One region of the Brevibacillus sp. NPDC058079 genome, then DNA from elsewhere that is predicted to be linked to it. Evidence: riboswitches for the same ligand, from Rfam matches in the RefSeq annotation. Region 1 holds a riboswitch; the other holds the start of a gene.
What was found. A riboswitch is a leader RNA that binds a small molecule or an ion and turns the genes downstream of it on or off. The one in region 1 is predicted to bind S-adenosylmethionine.
Positions count from the first base shown of each region.

Region 1 (5,557 bases):
TGGGCAATTTTTTTCGCCAGATCGTCCATATCCATCCCATCAGCATCGCCGTCTACGGGAATCGCTTTGATTCCCCGGAATTGGAACAACTGAACCGCTGCCAAATAGGTAGGGTTTTCTACGAGAACGACATCGCCTTCATCTAAATATACACGGCACAACAAGTCCACTGCTTGCTGAGAGCCCGTAGTGATGATCATATTATCTACACCGACGTTCATATGCTTTTGCTTCATGCGGGATGCAATCCACTCACGAAGCGGCAAGTATCCATCAGTCAATCCGTACTGAAGAGCTTTTGCTCCTTGTTCGAATGCGCGGTTGAACGCTTCACGCATCTCTGCGATTGGAAAAGAATCCTCTGCTGGCAGTCCACCTGCGAGCGAGAGCACTTGATTGCCTTGGGTCAGCTTCAAGATTTCCCGGACAGCCGAGGAGGATAGTGCTTCAACAGATTTTGAAAATGAGTACTCCATGTTCCGTTCCCCCTTGATTTTGCTTATCCTTGTTTTATCACTGTCAACAGCGTAAGTCCAATCCTTACTAGCTATGAGCGGATAGGTTTTGACTATGTCGAGCGGTTGTTCAATCGTTAGTCTTGACACACTGCATGCAAAAAACCCCTCTTCGTCTCTAACGAAAAGGGGGCTATATGTATGGGCTATATCTTCCTAGGCGATTCGAAACACACGTGGTTTCTCTGTGTGTGGGAGGAAAGAGAGGTCTACATGCGTGGACGCTTCTTCCATGCCAATATCGCTTGCCAAAAGCAATGCCTCTTCTTGGAAGGTTGGCGTACAGCTGCCTTCATTCAGTTCACAGAGACGCTTCAATCGCTTCAGTCTCTCTGCGGACTTCTCCACTCTCATGCATTCGTTCGTCAGCTCACAAACGTTGACGTGACGAGCATCAGCGATCATGCTGATATCATTCACATGGACAATCAGTCTTTTGCCTTCTTCTGTTACAAATCCGATTGAGCAAAAATGCGCACCTGACATTTCCAAACGAGTGAGAACAGCATTGGCGTAAACTTCTCCCGTCCGCAAGCGAATCTGGCCTGCTTCAATGGCTCCGCCGATTTTTCGCTCGTTGGCGATCACCGTATACATATCCGTGTAACCGTTAATCTGATAGCGCATGGTACCCTCCCGCTCTCGCTGAGACTAATTATCATTAACAATGTCATCGTATAATGAAAATCATTATCTGTCAATAATGAGAATGATTTTTATTCTAGAATAAAAAAACCACACTCCATTTGTATGGTAGTGTGGTCGAATTCCCTTGCCTTCATTTTGTTTTCGTAAACAACCCCAACCGCTCAATCCGTTGGACCGCTTCTGCGAGACGATCTTCATTGGATAACAAAGCCGCTCGCACATAGCCCTCACCCGTCGGACCAAAGCCATTTCCTGGCGCTACGACGACATGCGCTTTTTCCAATAGCAGGTCAGAGAACTCCACGGAAGTAAAGCCACTTGGAACAGGAAGCCAAGCAAAAAACGAACCTTGAGATGGTGGCGCCTGCCAGCCAATCCGATGCAGATTGGAGTACAAGGCATTGCGGCGGCTTTCGTAGACAGCGACGAGATCGCGAACGCACTGCTGTGACTCCGTCATCGCTTTGGCTGCCGCCATCTGTACCGCTCCGAACAGACTGACGAAGTAATGGTCCTGAATGAGGTTAATCAGACGAACCAGCTCGCGATTTCCTACCATGGCACCAACACGCCAGCCTGCCATGTTGTACGTTTTGGACAAGGTATAAAATTCTACGCCCACTTCTTTTGCTCCCGGAACCTGCATGAAGCTGACTGGCTTTTTCCCGTCATAGCTGATCGCCCCGTAGGCGAAGTCATGGCAGACGACGATTTCATGTTTTCGGGCAAAACGAATCGTTTCCTCATAAAACTCGAGTGGTGCGTTGACTGCTGTTGGATTGTTCGGATAGTTGAGAAACATCAGTTTCGCTCGATCCAAATCAGCTTGGGAGAGCTGGCTGTAGTCTGGTAAAAAGTCATTTTCCGCCTTCAGAGGCATCATGACCATCCGTCCGTCTACGACTGCAACCCCCGACCAATAATCCGGATAGCCTGGGTCCGGAACCAGTGCAACATCGCCTGCGTTCATGAGTACTTGGCAAATCTCTACGAGTCCGGTTTTGCTGCCGAACAAAATCGCTACTTCTTCCTCCGGATCGAGGTCTACATCAAATTCTTGCTTATACCAATGAGCCACTGCCTGCTTCAGTTCCACGCGTCCCTGAAAAGGCGGATATTTGTGATGGAGTGGTTGTGCCGCTTGTGCCTGTAATTCTTCAATAATGTGCGGCGGTGTCGGCAGATCGGGATTGCCCTGCCCTAGGTTAATGACGTCATGGCCTTGCGCAATGACCTTGTTTACTTTTGCCACCAGGGTCGCAAAAAACTGGGTAGGGAGTCGATCAATCATGTCGGAGGGTTGAATGCGCATCTTTCTTCCATTCCTTTCTTGGGCCCAATACAGTAAAACCCCCTTTTTCCATACAGAAAAAGGGGGAGATCAGCTTGGTCACGTCCTTATCTGTCAGGAAAAAATCCTGCTGGAATTGGCACAGCATCTGTCCATCACATGGAACAGATCCGCTGCCGGGCTTCATAGGGCCAGTCCCTCCACCTCTCTGAATAAGTCAAACACACGGAATATACTGTTTTTTCGTCTATATCATACTACTTGAGCACGTAAACCGTGTCAAGATGCTTGATTCTGTACCGACACTTGATGCCTTCTTTTTTGAAATGAGGTGTGGAAAGCGAAGAATGCCACAGACAACAGACACAAGCCTGCCATCACGAACAATAGTCCCTGCGCATGAATCGATTGGAAAATGAAGGCGCCGAGCAGTGGTCCGAGCATCCGCCCTGCTGATCCAGTTCCTGCAATCAGACCTTGAATGAAGCCTTCACGTCCCTCTGGCGTAAACTGTGCAGCTACTGCCGGCACCGCTGGCCACACGAGCATTTCTCCTAGCGTCATGACGAACATGCCTGCCACAAAGCCTGCATAAACCGTTGATTGCGACAGAATCAGCATCGACAAGGCAAAAATATAAGCGCCCAAGAGCATTTGTGCTTTTAGCGTACGGGCAAAGCGTCGAATGACCCACGCAATCAATGGCTGACCAAACAGGATCAAACCTCCGTTCAGCGTCCACAACAGACTGTATTGACGGAGTGAAATGCCCAGGGATTGCATGTAGGTAGACAGCACCGTCGTCCATTGTACATAGACAATCCAGCTAATTAATAGCCCCCCACATAATAGCAGCAATGCTCCCCATACCACCTTTGGCTCTTGCTGTGGTTGTTGCAGCACATCACCAGTTGCTTGCTCAGACATACTTTGTCCAGTCGTCGAGTTTTCGCGTTGTTCCACCATTTTTAACTGACGCGGCAAAATGAGCATGAACATGGCGAGCACAATCACTTGCGAGATCGCATTACCGAAAAACGTCCAGGCAAACGAAACACTTGCCAAGAAGCCGCCCAGCGCAGAACCGGCAGCTACCCCCACATTGAGGGTGACATAAATCAGATTGATTCCTTTCCGTCCCCCGTCCGGCCATAACACTACTGCCAGTGCATTCATCACAGGAGAAAGTGTTCCGTAAAACAGACCATTCAATAGAAGCAAGACAACATAAATCGTAAAATCTTGCGTAAGACCTAAGCCGATCGATATCAGAATAACGCCGATGGAACCGACAATAATGGTGCGCATTTTTCCCCAGCGGTCAAACATCATCCCGCCGACAATACTCCCGATCAAGAATGCGCCTTGATTTAAAAGCAACAAGAAGCCGGCTACAGTCAGCGGCTTTCCGAGATGGTTGTGAATATAGATCGTGACAAGCGGCCAAATACACGCCATTCCTGTAGAAAAAATGACGGCAGCAATCGCCAATAAACGAATGCTGCTCGGATAGGATTCCCACTTTTGCCTCATGGCTTACTTCTCTCCCCGATGGAAATCGCCGCTTTTTCCGCCTGTTTTGGATTGCAGACTGGTTGGACCGATTATCATTTCTTTATCCATGGCTTTGCACATGTCATACACGGTCAAAGCCGCTATGCTGACAGCGGTCAACGCCTCCATCTCGACGCCAGTTTTCCCTGTCGTCTTCACGGTTCCTGTAATCGCAAGCGTCGTTTCATCTACAAAAGCAAATTGTATGTCGATGCCAGTCAATGGCAGCGGATGACACATCGGGATGATTTCCCACGTCTTTTTGGCAGCCATGACACCTGCTACCTGCGCAACTGCGAGTACATCGCCCTTTTCGATCCGACCTTCACGGATTCGGGCGAGCGTTTCGGGTTTCATGCTGATTTGGCTCTCGGCTACAGCCACCCGTTTTGTGACGTCCTTCTCAGACACGTCCACCATCCGAGCTCGATTTTGTTCATTAAAATGTGTTAATTGATCAGTCATACTAGTATCGTTCCTCCTCTATCTCCTCCTACCTTACTCCCGCCGCTGGATAAAAGCAATGAGAATGTAGACGACACTGTTTCGTTATCTTGCTCATCCACTCCTAAAAACGTACGAAGAACAGGTGCTGGAGGTATACTGTGCGTACACAGCTCAAAGGAGGCGTATGGAAATGGAAACGATTAAGGATCAGACGGTACGTTGGTCAATGCTTGTGCATGGTGATTGGACCATTTATTTGGCTGCAACGGCTGCCGGGCTTTGTTATGTCGGCTCGGTCAACCAGCCTTTTGCTGAATTGGAAGCGTGGGTTGAAAAGCATCATCCACAAAGTGCACTGGTGCAAGACGAACCATGGCTACAGCCTTTTGCAACAGAACTGATGGAGTATTTGCAGGGGACGCGCGAGCATTTTTCCATGGATTGCGACCTGTCTGGAACGCCTTTTCAGCTCGCTGTCTGGGAGGCACTGTGCCAAATCCCATACGGTCAAACGGCATCGTACACCGACATTGCGAACATCATTGAAAAGCCTGCTGCTGTTCGTGCCGTCGGTGCAGCAATCGGTGCCAATCCGGTTCTCATTACAGTCCCCTGCCACCGCGTTGTCGGTAAAAACGGATCACTAACTGGCTATCGTGGAGGACTGCCCATGAAGACAACTCTGCTTGATCTGGAGAAAAAGACAAATCGGGGTGTGAAACATGGCTAAATCAGTGACAGAAAGGATCGCTGCACTTGACTGGCATTCCCTGCAACAGGAGCTGGACGAACAAGGGTATGCTTCTTTTCCTTCCTTATTAAGCGCGGATGTGTGCGACGAATTAATCGCTACGTATGGAGAGGATGACCTTTTTCGCAATACGATCCAGATGGCACGGTACCGTTTCGGCGAAGGAGAGTATCGTTATTATCAGGCTCCCCTTCCCTCGCTTTTGCAGGAGCTTCGCGAAGGCTTTTATCCGATGCTTGCCCAGACTGCGAATCGGTGGCTGGAAATGCTTGGACGCGAAGCCATCTATCCTGCTACCCTCCCTGAATTTTTGGCGCAATGTCACGATCAGGGTCAACTGCGCTCTACTCC
Region 1 is NZ_JBHVSO010000005.1:400,439-405,995, reverse strand. It holds gene ACFVS2_RS17740 (aminotransferase-like domain-containing protein) at 1-476, opposite strand, end outside; gene ACFVS2_RS17735 (hypothetical protein) at 672-1,142, opposite strand; gene ACFVS2_RS17730 (pyridoxal phosphate-dependent aminotransferase) at 1,294-2,475, opposite strand; SAM riboswitch class I at 2,559-2,673, opposite strand; gene ACFVS2_RS17725 (MFS transporter) at 2,734-3,987, opposite strand; gene moaC (cyclic pyranopterin monophosphate synthase MoaC) at 3,991-4,473, opposite strand; gene ACFVS2_RS17715 (methylated-DNA--[protein]-cysteine S-methyltransferase) at 4,646-5,185, shown strand; gene ACFVS2_RS17710 (2OG-Fe(II) oxygenase) at 5,178-5,557, shown strand, end outside.

Region 2 (5,557 bases), on a different contig from region 1:
TACAACTGCAACTAACGGGACAAAGACTCTTCTCCACTTACCGAAATGATTCGGAAGTTAGGGGGAGTTTTTTTGTATCAAGGGCATTTTATAGGTAATAAGATGCGGTTTCGTGGATGATGCAACTTTTGAAAATGATTTCCCGTCAATATTCATGCCCCAAGCAACCAGGGGGATTTTGGCAGACAGAAGGGGGAACTACCATTGAAAAAGTACATGACCAAGCCCGTATTAGCGGTGGTGACAGCTGCAGGTATTCTTGGCTGCTTGACGCCAATTTTTGCCGATGCAAGCTCGATTGCTAGTCCAAGTGCCACAAAGGTAGTCATGAATGACGAGGGCAAGCAAGTCACACGCTACAATCTGAAAGAACTTGCTCAAAATGATCCAACCACATTGAACATGCTCTTGAAAAATCAAGCGGACCACTTGTACATCATTGTAGAAGAAATCAACTTGAACACGAAGCTCCAAACGTTTATGGAAGAAAACAAAGCGGAGTGGGAGCGTATCTACAATGAGTACTACAGCGATATTTGGCTGGAAGTGCGCCTAACAGACAATGATGAAGAAATCGTGAGTGTAAATGCCAAGACTGAAAATAACAAGGTGTACATAAAGGGGATTGTGACTTCGGATGTCACCAAAGTGGTTGTGAAAAAGCCGAATTCCGACATCATTGAAGTCGTGCCGACCAACGAGCACTCTTTTACGGTCAGCTTTGAAGCTCCTGATGCATCCTATGAACCGTATGTAACCGTAAGTGCCTATGCAGGCAGCAAGTTGGTTGATAGCGAAAAGGTAAAGATCGTTCCAAAAGCAGAAGAAGATAAGGAAATGATCATCCATACCATGTCTGTATTGGATGCGAAGAAAAAGGAATTAAAAGTAAAAGGAATTGTCAAGCAGGGGGCAGACAAAGTAACTGTCACCTATAATGGCGTGAAAAAAGACGCAAACGTGAAAAAGCTGTGGGATGGTGTAGGGAGCTTTACCGTTTCACTAAAGGATGTACAAGCAGCAAAAGATCAAAAAGCCTTGATCGAGGTTTACGAGGATGGCAAGAAGGTTGATTCCGAATCCGTTCAGGTAGAAATCGTTAACGCTCCTGATAAGGATCAAGCGACCGAATATGCCATCAAGGCGACTGCTGTAAACAATCCTGCCGCCAAGTCCATTCAGGTGAAGGGGACAGTAAGCGGCTGGAATAAAAAGGACGATACGGAATTGTTTGTGATCGCTCCTGACGGGAAGAAAAAAGAGATTAAACCGAATGACAAAGGTGAGTTTTCTTTGACGTTGTCGTACAAGAACCATTCCTTTAGCGCCAAATCGATTCAATTCGCATTGTATGAAGACGATAAGCTGGTTAAGAAAGCTGACGTTGCATTAAGCACAAAAGTCATTGTCGAGCCTGTGAAGCCAACAGACGAGGATAAAGACGATGATGATGACAAAAAGAAAAAAGAAAAAGGGAAGCAGAAAGATAAGCATCCCAACGGCAACGCGTATGGCTATTGGAAAAAGCACGACAAACATCATGATGACGATAATGACCAGGTCGATGATGATCGTGACGACAGAGACTAGGCTCTAGCGTTAAGGTCGCTGCTTGTACGTCTCGACGTACTCCACCAATTGTCTGATGTAATCCCCCAGAATGGGGATGGAAAGAAATTGCGTCAAGAGGGAGCCGAGGAAAGCCAAAACGATAGCAGTACCAATCGTCAACCCCAGACCCCGGGCAAGACCTGCGAGGAAATTGATCCAGAGCAGCTTGCGCGGGGCTGTGTAATTTTGGATCACATCTGCTAGTCGAATATCTTCCAGGAACATCGCAATTTTATGCATCCGCTCATTTACCTTCCGAACTTCCTGAAGCTCTTCAAGGACTTGATCAATTTGCTGCATGAGGCGGTCTGTAGGCGACAAGGTGTCCAACCCCTTCCATCATTCGGTATCGTTACCTACCAGTCTAGGGAAAAAGACAACCAGAATCAAGGTGAAGAGGAAACGTTTGCCTATCAGCTAAGCGAAGGGTAAAATGAACGTACAAAACGTTTGTTAGGAGGCTTTGAAATGGCTGAAACTGTTTCCCAATCTCTTTCCGAAGATTTATTCAAGCTCTTGCAAAAGGAGCGTTTTGTTACCTTGGGCACAGTAGACCATGAGTCAGGGGCACCATCGCTCAGCTCTTTGTCCTGGACGTATGCTGTCAGCGCCGATATGATTCGTTTTGCCGTGGATAATCGCTCACGTATTTTGGCTAATATTGCGAAGGAACCGCAAGTTGTCCTGCATTTGATCGGTGCCGGCTCGTCTTTCGCCATTAATGGTCGTGCTGTCGTCAAAACAGACCGACTGGAAGGTGTTCCGCTCAAGCTGGCCATGGCAGAAATCAAGATTGAGGCTGTTCGTGATATTATGTTTTACGGTTCCCGTATTTCCGTAGAACCACAATATGAAAAGACGTATGACAAAAATGCGGCAGCGAAGCTGGACAATCAAGTTATGACCGCCTTGAAAGATGCAAATTAACGGGTGGAAATAAATTGTTGACAAGAATCCTGCCGATCCTTTAGTATTAGGGTCAATCAAATTGAATAGCAATCTTCTTATCCAGAGCGGCGGAGGGACTGGCCCGATGATGCCCGGCAACCAATCACCTGTATTTTAACAGGGAGATAATGGTGCTAATTCCTGCAGAGTTATCAAACTCTGAAAGATGAGAAGGATTTGCTTACGGTGACGTAAACAAAGCCTTCTTTCAGAGGAAAGGGGGCTTTTTTGATGCCCTCGTACACAATTGGAGGGAGAGAAACAGACATGAAATTGGAAACGAAATTGATTCAGGCGGGAGTAGGCAGAGACGAAAAAACAGGGGCGGTGAGCTTTCCTGTTTACTATGCAACAGCCTATCGCCATCCTGCCTTGGGCCAGAGCACTGGATATGATTATACACGCACAGCTAATCCTACTCGAACCATTTTGGAGGAGACTATCGCTGAAGCGGAATCAGGGGATGCAGGATTTGCTTGCGCCTCAGGAATGGCTGCTGTTCATACTGTCATGGGTTTGTTTTCCCAAGGGGATCATCTGATCGTTTCACTCGATCTGTACGGGGGAACCTATCGATTGTTCGAGCAAGTGCTCTCTCGTTACGGTCTGACGTTTTCGTACGTGGATTTGCGTGACATTCGTGCACTCAATGATGCGATTCGCCCGGATACAAAGGCCATCTTCGTCGAGACGCCAACCAATCCGCTCATGCAGATTACTGATATTCGAGCAGTAACACAATTGGCGAAACAGCACGGGATCCTGACGATTGTAGACAACACATTCTTAACCCCGTATTGTCAACGCCCACTAGAGCTTGGTGCAGATATCGTCCTACATAGTGCAACCAAGTATTTGGCAGGACATAACGATGTGCTGGCGGGACTCATCGTAACAAAAGGAGAAGAGTTGTCGGAAAAAATCCGGTTTTTGCACAATTCAATCGGTGCTGTACTCGGACCGCAAGATTGTTGGCTTCTCGTTCGCGGGATGAAAACATTGGCATTGCGGATGGAGCGCCACCAATCCAATGCCTTGATTGTAGCGGAAAAGTTGCGTGAGCATCCAGCAGTGGCTGAGGTATTTTATCCAGGTCTGCCAGAGCATCCGGGACATGAGATCCAGGTGAATCAAGCGACTGGGCATAGTGGGATGGTATCGTTCCGCGTACGTGATGCAGAGCAGGTGGGATTGTTCCTGCAAAATCTGCAAATCGTGTCCTTTGCAGAAAGTCTGGGTGGTGTCGAGTCATTGTGTACGTATCCGGCGACGCAAACTCACGCCGATATCCCGCAAGAAGTCAGAGAGCATGTCGGTGTTTGTGATCGATTGTTGCGACTGTCGGTTGGCATCGAGCATCCAGATGATGTCGTAGCCGATTTGTTTCAGGCCTTGAATGCTAGTTTGGTCGTAGGAGGGAGTGTACGATGAATTTTGCAACCAAGCTCCTCCACGGTTCGACTTGCATTGACCCGTTCACAGGTGCGTCGTCGGTTCCAATTTATCAGGCTTCCACGTTTCATCAGGCTGATATCGATCAGCCAGGTACATTCGATTATGCCAGATCAGGCAATCCGACCAGGCAGGCTTTGGAGGAAGCCATTGCGTCTCTGGAGGGAGGCTCACGCGGTTTCGCGTTCTCATCTGGCATGGCTGCCATTTCCAGCGTGTTCATGTTGTTTTCAGCTGGAGACCATGTAGTAGTGGCGGAAGATGTATACGGTGGCACGTTTCGGTTTTTGACCAAGGTATTGTCGAGAATGGGCATCTCCGTTACGTTCGTGGATGCAACAGATACAGAAGCCGTTCGTGCGGCCATTACACCGGCAACGAAAGGGGTTTACCTGGAGACCCCCTCCAATCCCACCTTAAAGGTGACAGATATTGCAGCGGTTTCTCGTATCGCGAAGGAGCACGGCTTGCTCGTCATTGTCGATAATACATTCCTTACACCGTATTACCAGCGGCCATTGGAGCTTGGCGCAGATGTGGTCATTCATAGTGCAACGAAGTTTATCGGAGGGCATAGCGACGTCGTGGCAGGTCTGGCTGTGACCAGAGAGGCTGCGTTAGGGGAACAGCTCTACTTTATCCAGAATGGCATGGGAGCGATTTTGGGTGTGCAGGACTGCTGGCTCGTAATGCGTGGGCTCAAAACATTGAAAGCCCGACTGGATGTCAGTACGAAAACAGCCGCGAGCTTGGCTGACTGGTTGTCTTCGCATCCACAGGTAAGCCGAGTCTACTATACAGGACTGGAGGATCATCCCGGTCACCTGATTCAAACACAACAAGCGACCGGTCATGGGGCTGTTCTTTCTTTTGATGTAGGGAGCCGCGAGCGAGCAAAAGCGTTGTTTGATCGCGTAAAATTGCCGATTGTGGCTGTCAGCCTCGGGGCAGTGGAAACGATTCTCTCCTACCCAGCTACGATGTCACATGCAGCGATGCCTGCTGAGGAAAGAGCTGCAAGGGGAATAACAGATGGTTTGATCAGGCTGTCAGCTGGTTTGGAGGATTTCGATGACTTGGTGGCAGATTTGAAGCAAGCTTTGGATCATTTGCCATCTGAAGCACCAGTCCATAAAGAAAAAGAGGTATTCTCCCGGGCTTAAATTCGGGGGATACCTCTTTTCTTTTAAGGTGTTCCTGTACGATTTACGTTGATCTTGTTTTGTCCTTGTGGCTCTTTGTGCATGCGTTTTTCTTTTACTTGAGCAGGTGTTTCTTCGCGAGGCTGCACACTGCGCGGTAGTTGCGGTATGATCCGACCTACGATATCCGCTAACTCTTCCGTAATTCCGGCAACAGGATGACCGCGGCGAATATCATCTCTCATCTCCCGTAACCGTTGTACGACGGCGGGGTCTGCGGTTACGACAGCGTTCGCTCCTTGAGGGTCTTCTTTCAGTGCCTCCGCAACCGTATACTTAATGACGCCGACTTCTGGGCGATCCAGATTCGGGTCCACAGTAATACCGACTACGGCATATTTGCC
Region 2 is NZ_JBHVSO010000002.1:473,605-479,161, reverse strand. It holds gene ACFVS2_RS08965 (hypothetical protein) at 1-15, shown strand, start outside; gene ACFVS2_RS08960 (hypothetical protein) at 205-1,590, shown strand; gene ACFVS2_RS08955 (DUF5665 domain-containing protein) at 1,600-1,911, opposite strand; gene ACFVS2_RS08950 (pyridoxamine 5'-phosphate oxidase family protein) at 2,080-2,538, shown strand; SAM riboswitch class I at 2,613-2,732, shown strand; gene ACFVS2_RS08945 (aminotransferase class I/II-fold pyridoxal phosphate-dependent enzyme) at 2,827-3,990, shown strand; gene ACFVS2_RS08940 (trans-sulfuration enzyme family protein) at 3,987-5,174, shown strand; gene ACFVS2_RS08935 (YhcN/YlaJ family sporulation lipoprotein) at 5,198-5,557, opposite strand, start outside.
Region 2: another riboswitch for S-adenosylmethionine. It lies ahead of ACFVS2_RS08945 (aminotransferase class I/II-fold pyridoxal phosphate-dependent enzyme); the one in region 1 lies ahead of ACFVS2_RS17730 (pyridoxal phosphate-dependent aminotransferase).